One region of the Lysinibacillus sp. IITD104 genome, then DNA from elsewhere that is predicted to be linked to it. Evidence: riboswitches for the same ligand, from Rfam matches in the RefSeq annotation. Region 1 holds a riboswitch; the other holds the start of a gene.
The links. Region 1 has a riboswitch for thiamine pyrophosphate ahead of thiW (energy coupling factor transporter S component ThiW). Riboswitches for the same ligand answer to the same signal wherever they lie in the genome.
Positions count from the first base shown of each region.

Region 2: linked by a shared signal. The riboswitch ahead of thiT (energy-coupled thiamine transporter ThiT) and the one ahead of thiW (energy coupling factor transporter S component ThiW) in region 1 are both predicted to bind thiamine pyrophosphate.

Region 1 covers NZ_JBAHYH020000001.1:3,633,181-3,637,619, reverse strand. The annotation lists gene V1L66_RS18535 (VWA domain-containing protein) at 1-1,589, shown strand, start outside; gene thiW (energy coupling factor transporter S component ThiW) at 1,782-2,282, opposite strand; TPP riboswitch at 2,377-2,484, opposite strand; gene V1L66_RS18525 (MFS transporter) at 2,551-3,747, opposite strand; gene V1L66_RS18520 (ABC transporter substrate-binding protein) at 4,249-4,439, opposite strand, start outside.
Region 2 covers NZ_JBAHYH020000001.1:749,598-754,036, forward strand. The annotation lists gene V1L66_RS03820 (SMC family ATPase) at 1-907, shown strand, start outside; gene V1L66_RS03825 (hypothetical protein) at 948-1,070, opposite strand; gene V1L66_RS03830 (DUF4870 domain-containing protein) at 1,126-1,449, opposite strand; TPP riboswitch at 1,576-1,683, shown strand; gene thiT (energy-coupled thiamine transporter ThiT) at 1,817-2,377, shown strand; gene map (type I methionyl aminopeptidase) at 2,540-3,295, shown strand; gene V1L66_RS03845 (hypothetical protein) at 3,324-4,037, opposite strand; gene V1L66_RS03850 (polyphosphate kinase 2 family protein) at 4,237-4,439, shown strand, end outside.

The DNA of each region.
Region 1 (4,439 bases):
ATAATGCTATTATTTTCGACAATGTGCCAGGTCATTTAGTGGGTGAAGCAAAAATGAGTGTTATAGAGCAAGCAGTCAAAAACTTTGGTGTTGGTTTTACAATGGTTGGTGGAGAAAATAGTTTTGGTCTAGGCGGCTATTTTAAAACACCGATTGAAACCTTATTGCCAGTGGAAATGGAAATTAAGGGCAAAGAGCAATTACCTTCCTTAGGATTAGTGATTGTACTTGACCGTTCTGGCAGTATGCAAGGCTCGAAGCTTGAGCTTGCTAAGGAAGCAGCGGCACGTTCTGTTGAGATGTTGCGAGACGAGGATACATTAGGATTCATCGCCTTTGATGATCGTCCTTGGGAGATTATAGAGACAGGGCCTCTTAGCAGTAAAGAAGAGGCTGTAGATACTATTTTATCAGTAACACCTGGTGGTGGAACAGAAATCTATAGTTCACTAGCTAAAGCCTACGAGAACCTTGCTGATTTAAAGCTCCAACGTAAGCATATTATTCTCTTAACAGATGGGCAATCACAGGCAGGGAACTATGAGGATTTAATTGCTGAAGGAAAAGAAGAGGGTATAACCTTATCGACAGTAGCGATTGGACAAGATGCCGATGCGAACTTATTAGAAGCGCTTAGTGACATGGGCAGTGGACGTTTCTATGATGTGATAGATGAGCAAACCATTCCTTCTATTTTATCTCGTGAAACAGCTATGATTTCCCGAACGTATATTGAGGACAATCCATTCTATCCGGCAATTTATAATGCACCAGGATGGAATTCACTGTTTGCTAATGGTGTCCCACAAATGAATGCATACATTGGGACAACGGCAAAACAGGGGGCTACTGTTGTGGCAGAAAGCGAGAAGGAAGATCCTGTGTTAGCCCAGTGGCAATATGGTCTTGGTAAAACATTTGCCTTTACATCTGATTCAACGGGTAAATGGACAGGAGATTGGGCAAGATGGCAGAATTGGGGAGCATTTTGGCAAACACTTATTTCTCAAATGCTACCAAGCTACAATGATGTAGCCTATGATGTAAGATTGGAAGCAGATGGTTCCTTTATGATTACAGACCCTACAAATGAAGCCGCATTTTTAGATATTGTAGCGGTAAATGAAGCAGGGGAGGAGCTAGAAACACAACTTGAAACCATTTCCGCATCTCAAGTTCGAGCTGTAGTACAAGCTGAACCTGGATTAATTTTCTTCCGTGTAGCAGATGAAAAGCAGGCCATTTACCAGGCAGGTCTAAGTGTTCCTTATAGTGCCGAATACGAACTACTCCCTGTAAATAATCAACTGATAGAAGAGTTGACTCAACAAACAGGAGGCACTGTTTTAAAGGAACCACAAGATGTCTTCCGTGACTTTACGACAAAAGGAGCAGATCGGCAAAATATTGCCACATGGCTGCTCTTAGCGAGTATGCTCCTATTCTTTATTGATATTACCATAAGACGTTTTGGTTGGAATTTCCTAACGAACGCGAAGAAGAAAGAGCCGCTGGTTGAGGAAAAACCTGTACAGGCAGAGAATACAAATGTAGCACAGTTATTAAAAGGCATGAAAAAGAGATCTTAAAATGGAGGAGGCAGTGCAAACTTTAATAGGTTTGCACTGCTTTTTTTGTATTGTTTGAATAGAGAGTTGCTCCCTTTGTAGAGAGCGGCAAGGTGATCTAAAAAGTGGGCTCTTTGCTCATAAAGAGAAAAAAAGCGATCCAAATTGGACTACCCTACCCCAGCTCAATGAATGCTCATAATTCAATTTCTCTCAATAAAGAGAAGAATTAAACCTCTTTACTAGCTCTGTTTTACGCAAGCTACTCGCAACCATTACACCTAAAATAGCACCGATCGTACTTGATGTTAAAAAGGCTGGTAGGAAGAAGAATGCTGCTACAGATGTTCCCATGAATAATTTTGCATAAGGGACGGCAATAAGTGAAGCCAGAATGCCCGTTCCGATAACTTCTCCGATACCAGCTAACCACATTTTATTGCTATATTTATAGGCAAGGGCAGCACAGAACGCACCGATGATACTACCAGGGATAGCTAGTAGAGAGCCTGTTCCAGTAAGGATACGAATGATGGCAGTGACAAAGGCAACTATAACTGTTGGTACGGGTCCAAGTATAATGGCTCCTATCACATTAATAGCATGCTGAACTGGGTAAGCACGTGCGATTCCTGTTGGGATGGATACGAAAGTAGAGCCTGCAACAGCAACGGCTACTAATAAAGCCATGACTGTTAATTTACGAATTGACATAAAGTTCACTCCTTTTGGTAAAGTTCGTGAGGAAAAATAAAAAGGCCACCCCCTTTAAACAATAGGAAGCGGCCTTGTGTGTGTATAGTGACAACAGCAAGTAGCGCCACTTCCCTCCGCTAGTGTGAACTAGATCAGGTTCAAAGGGTCCGTATATTACCATATACGTCTCAGCCTTTTAAAGACTCCCCTAGTGGTTAAAATCATTCAATTTTGTGAATCAACAATAATGTAACATACTGCAAAAAATAGTCAATGATTTTTCAGACTATTTTGTATCGGGATGCATTAAATGAGGTGCTTTTTTCACTGTCCAGATGAGCGCTAGGAAGAAACATGCTAATAATATGATAGAACCGAAAATATAGGGGCTATTCATATTCCAGTCAAATAATAGACCAGCTAAAGCAGGTCCAATCATATTCCCAAGGCTCATATAGGCATTATTCAAGCCCGCAGCAAATCCTTGCTCTTTCTCTGCAAGCTTTGAGATAAGTGTATTAACAGCTGGACGAATTAATGTCGTTGCTGTAGAGAAAATCGTTGCTACAACTAATATAAGGGCAAAGCCAGAAACAAATAATATTAAGAAAATAGCAACAGCTGCAATAAATAAATTGACAAGTACTACTTTCATTTCACCGAAGCGATTGAACAGCGGTGTAATGATAAACATTTGTACTACTACTCCAAAAGCACCACCAACAACTAATATAATTGCTATATCCACAGGTGTGTAATTAAACTTTTCTGTCACAAATAATGATAATGTCGTTTGGAAATTTGCAATTCCGAATGAGAACACCAGCATAATAATAAGCATTACAAAATAAGGCATATGTATGGAACGAGCCATTTGCTTCGCCAGATTGTCTTGCTTTTGTTTCTTTTGAGCAGTGTTTGGTTTGGTAGATGGTAATAAGAAATAAGATAAAATAGAAGCTAGGATGGCTGCAGCTCCAGCGGTGAAAAATGGAAAATGTAAGCTTACCTTTGCTAAGAAACCACCGATTCCTGGCCCAATCATAAAGCCAAGAGACATAGCGGCACCCAACATCCCCATACCTTTCCCACGTTCTTCATAGGTTGTGACGTCAGCAACAAAAGCCATAATAGGAGGTGCAACAAATGCGGAACCTAGACCACCTAAAAAGCGTGCTAAAAAGAGCATCCATACATCTGTAGCAAGGCCGAAACCGATTTGAGCAAGACCTGTTACGATAAGACCGAAAATAATTAAATTTTTTCGACCGTACTGATCTGAAAGATTCCCAGCAATTGGAGAAAATACGAATTGAGCTAAGGCGAACGTTGCAATTAGCATACCTAGAACTTGTCCTGCTGCACCAAATATTTTTAAATACTCTGGCATGACAGGAATAATTATGCCGATACTCCCCATTGCGATAAACATATTAAACATTAAAATATACAAAGCCGCCTTATTGGACTTCTGCTGGGTCATCGAATGAACCCCCTTTTTGTAATCAAATATAGTACAGTCTATCATAAAGAATTATTGCTTGGCTAATAGTTAAGATTATAGTACTGGTTCTATATTTAGAATGGTTTTCCACAAAAGTTTTCGTCGGGGCACTTATGAATTGTAAAATAATCCATTTTTGTAATAAAAGTGGATGGACTTCGCTTGTGAAATTTGTGGGTTTGTCTGTAATGGCATAAAGTTTAACTATGTTCAGAAGTAATGAGTGAAGGTTATGTAATACTAAAAGTACATTTTTATGGCTTGCTTATTGATAAAATAATTTGTGCAGGATAGGTGACAAGTATCTATATGCGAGGTTTTTTCATAACAGAAGATGTGGGGAATCTTCAAATTCTAGTTAAATTATTTTCTAAATATAATAATACAAATAGTTGATGGATAATGTTCTTAATTTAATAGAAAGTTAGATAAGCAGAGAAAAAACTAGCGAATTGGTGTGAAACCAATTCGCTAGCTGAATTATCGAATACTCATTTTAAATTCTAAGAATAATTCATTGTATTTCCCTAAATAATCAGGTCCTAAATTTTTGTAGACCTCTAATGTGTCACGTTGTTCTTCAGAAGGATAGTAACGTTCGTCAGAAACAACTTCTTCGTCCATTAAGTCCATAGCTGCAATATTAGGTGTTGAGTAGCCTACAAAATCGG
Region 2 (4,439 bases), 2.9 Mb from region 1:
AATAAATGAAAAGCTTCAGCAATTTACAGCAAATATGCAAGAAATAGGTTTCGAAAGCTATGAGGCTTATGCTACTGCTAAACGGAGTGTCATACAATTAGATGCACTTCGAAAAGCATGTAGCGACTATGCTTTACAAGTACACACGTTGCAAATCCAGATTACCGAAGGGGCTACATATCTTCAAGGGAAAGAGAAGCAAGATTTAGTGGCGATGGAAGCAAGGGTAGAACAGCATCGTATTTCCTATGAGGAAGCATTTAAACGTTTGCAACAGATGAATGGATTTGCACAAGCATGCCAAGGCTTTAGTGAAAAGGTGAAAGAAATAGCGAAAGAGCTTCATTTACTTGAACAAGAAGCAGGGCGAGTAAAGGAGCTCTATGGATTATTAAATGGACAAAACTCGAAAAAGCTATCCTTTGAGCGTTATATCCAAATTAATTACTTAGATCAAATTACAGTTGCTGCCAATATACGGCTATATCATTTATCAAACGGTCAATTTGAGCTTAGGCGCTCAGATAGGTTAGAAAAGCATGCGAAGCAAAGTGGACTTGGTCTTGATGTTTATGATGCCTATACGGATCAATTACGAGATGTCAAAACATTATCAGGTGGCGAGAAATTTAATGCTTCGTTAAGCCTTGCATTGGGGATGGCAGATGTGATTCAAAGCTTCCAAGGTAATATTCATATTGAAACGATGTTTATTGATGAGGGCTTTGGCTCACTTGATGAGGAATCACTAAATAAAGCAATTGATACATTAATTGATTTACAGGATTCTGGTCGCATGATTGGTGTAATTTCTCATGTACCTGAATTGAAATCTGCGATGCCAGCGGTTTTACATGTGGAAAAAACATTGAATGGCCATAGTCAAACCCATTTTGAAGTGAAATAAAACGAAGGCGTATTTCCAGAAAAAGGAATACGCCTTCGTTTTATTTTTTTCTAGCTGTGGTTGTAGGCGTTGTTCCCTTTTTTGCAGCCATTACTTTTTTTACGATAGGAATAACAATAGGTGCTAACTTGACGGCAGTTTTTACAACGTTTGATACTTTCATCCCAAAACAGCTCCTTTTACAATTACTACTACCTGTTTCACTTAAAAATAAAACATTAACGGATAACACGAACAGCCTGAATTATATTCCAAATCACAATACCTAGTGAGACGAGCGCATAGATGGCGAATGAAGTAAACCAAATAATCATCATGGTCTTGTTGCTGGAGGTTGGATCTAAACTAAATGTAGAAAAAACAAAGACAATAAAGAATAGAATGCCAAAAACAAAAGGTATTAAATGAGAGACAAGTGCACGAATCGAATGTCTTTTTACATCACTGTCTTTTGTCACAAAATAAACAATTAATGGAACGATAAAAGGGGCGAAGAAAATACTAAGATAACTAAAGGCAGCTAAAATTTTTTGATTCTCCATAGTTGTACCTCCTTTTTAAATATTTACGCATGAAAAACAGCAAAGTTTCAAAAAATATATTGTATAGAAGGTTGTAATCCTCCTATCCATTGCGTACAATGAGATTGTTCAAATAAATTCAGATGTAACGACCACAAGGGGAGCTGATGATGTCAGCTGAGACTGGGCACGTAATGCCTTGACTCTTCGAACCTGTAAGTTAACGCTTGCGTAGGGATGTGGATAGAAACCGACACTTGTACGATGTGAGGCTCTGTCCTGACATCGTTTTTTCATTCTTAAAGGAAAAAGGTGTCAGAAAGAGACATATCAGCGCTTTTCTATTCCTGCTCTTGTATCCTACATCGGAACAAAGGAGAGAATATGTATGGACAAAAAAAGACTATTAATGCTAGTGGAGATTGCGATTTTTGCAGCGATTGGTCTCGTACTGGATCAAGTTTCCTTTAAAGTATGGGCACAAGGCGGTTCAGTTAGTCTTGTTATGGTACCAATTATGTTAATAGCATTTCGCTGGGGCTTAGTAGCTGGGTTAACAACGGGACTACTTGTGGGTGTTATGCAAACAATGTTTGGTTCCTATATAGTGCACTGGCTACAAGGATTATTGGATTATGGAGTTGCTTTTACAGTTGTAGGTTTAGCGGCGGTTGTACGTGGACCAGTGTTAGACGCTGCTAAACATATGAATAAAACTAAAATGGCACTTTATATAATAATAGGTACCGTTTTCGCAGGCTTCTTACGATACACAGCACATACAATTGCTGGTGCTGTATTTTTTGCCGAATATGCGGGCGACCAAAATGCATGGATCTATTCCATCATCTACAATGGTACATATATGCTACCAGCAACTATACTAACGGCAATCGTTGGTGTTCTTTTATTCACAGCCGCTCCACAATTAATGCAAAGAAAAGCTTAATGCAAGTCCCTTCACATGAGTGGAGGGACTTTTTTGTCGTGAATAGCTCTTTTAGCACTTTGCAAAGTAGGTAAGCATACAATATTTAAAGCGTTTATCGTTATACGCATAAAAAGTTATGTTATATTAAAGAATAGATATTAGATGAAAGGGACGTTATACATGATTGTAAAAACGCAAGAAGAGATTGAAGCTTTTAAAAAAATAGGACGCATTTGTGCTGAAATTCGCGAAGCGATGAAAGCTGCAACAAAACCAGGTGTTACAACACTTGAGCTTGATGAAATTGCTGGCCGCATGTTTGCAGAGGCAGGCGCTATTTCTGGACCAAAGGGAGAATATGATTTCCCAGGGTATACATGTATTAGTGTTAATGAAGAAGTAGCACATGGTATTCCAGGAAAGCGTGTTATTCAAGAAGGGGATATCGTAAATATTGATGTTTCTGGCTCTTTAAATGGTTATTTTGCTGACACAGGAATTTCATTTGTTGTTGGTGATGGCTATGAGGACAAAGAAAAGCTTTGTCGTGTTGCCAAAAGCGCCTTTGATCGAGCAATGACAAAGGTAAAGGCTGGATCTAAATTAAATCAAATTGGTAAAGCAGTTGAACGCGAGGCAAATGCTAATGGCCTAACTGTTATTATGAATTTAACAGGTCATGGCTTAGGTCAATCTTTACACGATGAACCAAACCATATTTTAAATTATTACGATGCATGGGATTCTACCATTATGAAAGAAGGTATGGTACTTGCGGTTGAGCCATTTATCTCAGCAAATGCAGAGCATATCGTAGAAGCTGGTGATGGCTGGACATTCGTGACACCGGATAAATCACTTGTAGCTCAAATCGAACATTCAGTCATTGTGACAAAAGATAAACCGATTATCTTAACGTCATTGGACGAAGAATAGAATGAAATGAAAAATCCTGCTAACCAATTTATTTTTGGTAGGCAGGATTTTTTTTAATAAATAAAATGCCAACAAAGAGAACACCACATAAAAATAAAGCAGCTGTAGTGACAAGTAGCTCATCAAAACCATTATGTATGGCGATTCCAATATAAGCCCAAATAAAAACACTCGGAAACATAACATCAAAGTGATGGAAACGGATATGTAGTGCAATTACTCCTCCTAATGTCAGTAAAATCACTGCCCAAAGAGGCGTACTGAGACCAAAGCCATTCCAACCATAAGCCGTTAACGTAAAGCTTGTATTTGTTATAAAAATAAATGTCATCCATGCCAAATAAATGGAGAAAGGAATACGACCAGACAAGGCTTTGTCCTGAAGAGGGTACGTATTATACAACATAAATAAATACAAGACTAAGAGTAATGTAATGCCAAGAGAAACAATAAATAACTCATGATGCCAGACGTATAACGTCAATGCTTGTAATATATTTATGCAACTAAAAAGCGCAGACTGTTTCAAAGTTGTCTTTTTCATGTTCATAACTAACCAATAACCGAGTAAAAAATAAATGATAATCCAAATTACATGACTTACACTAACTGGTGCAAATACAACAGAAAAACGATTAGCGATTTCTAGCGAAGATTGACCGTTGATGTTCACGAAAAAGGATGAAAAGGTTAGGATGATTGAGACAAGATAAGAGATTGTCATCATAATAAACCGAGGCATGTTTTCCTCTCCCTTCGTGTTAGATTGTATAGGGAAAAGACAAATAAGTATAGTACTGTCACTTTTTTTATTATAACGGAAATTTCCAACAATGTATTGTGTTGTTTTACTATTTATACCTACAATTTACCATGTCTGATAGGCATCCATATCTTTCTTTAGTACAATAAGAATATCCAAATAAAAGGAGTGAAGTTTCATGACACAAAATTTGAAAAATCTAGATCTAACTGTTGAACTAGACAAAAAAATGTATAAAAAGAAATTAAAAGTACTCCAATATGAAATGTTGAACGCACAACAATTTTTATTAAAAAACAAGATTGGCTTGATTTTGGTATTCGAAGGAATGGATGCGGCTGGTAAAGGTGGCGCTATTAAACGATTAATCGAACGTGTCGA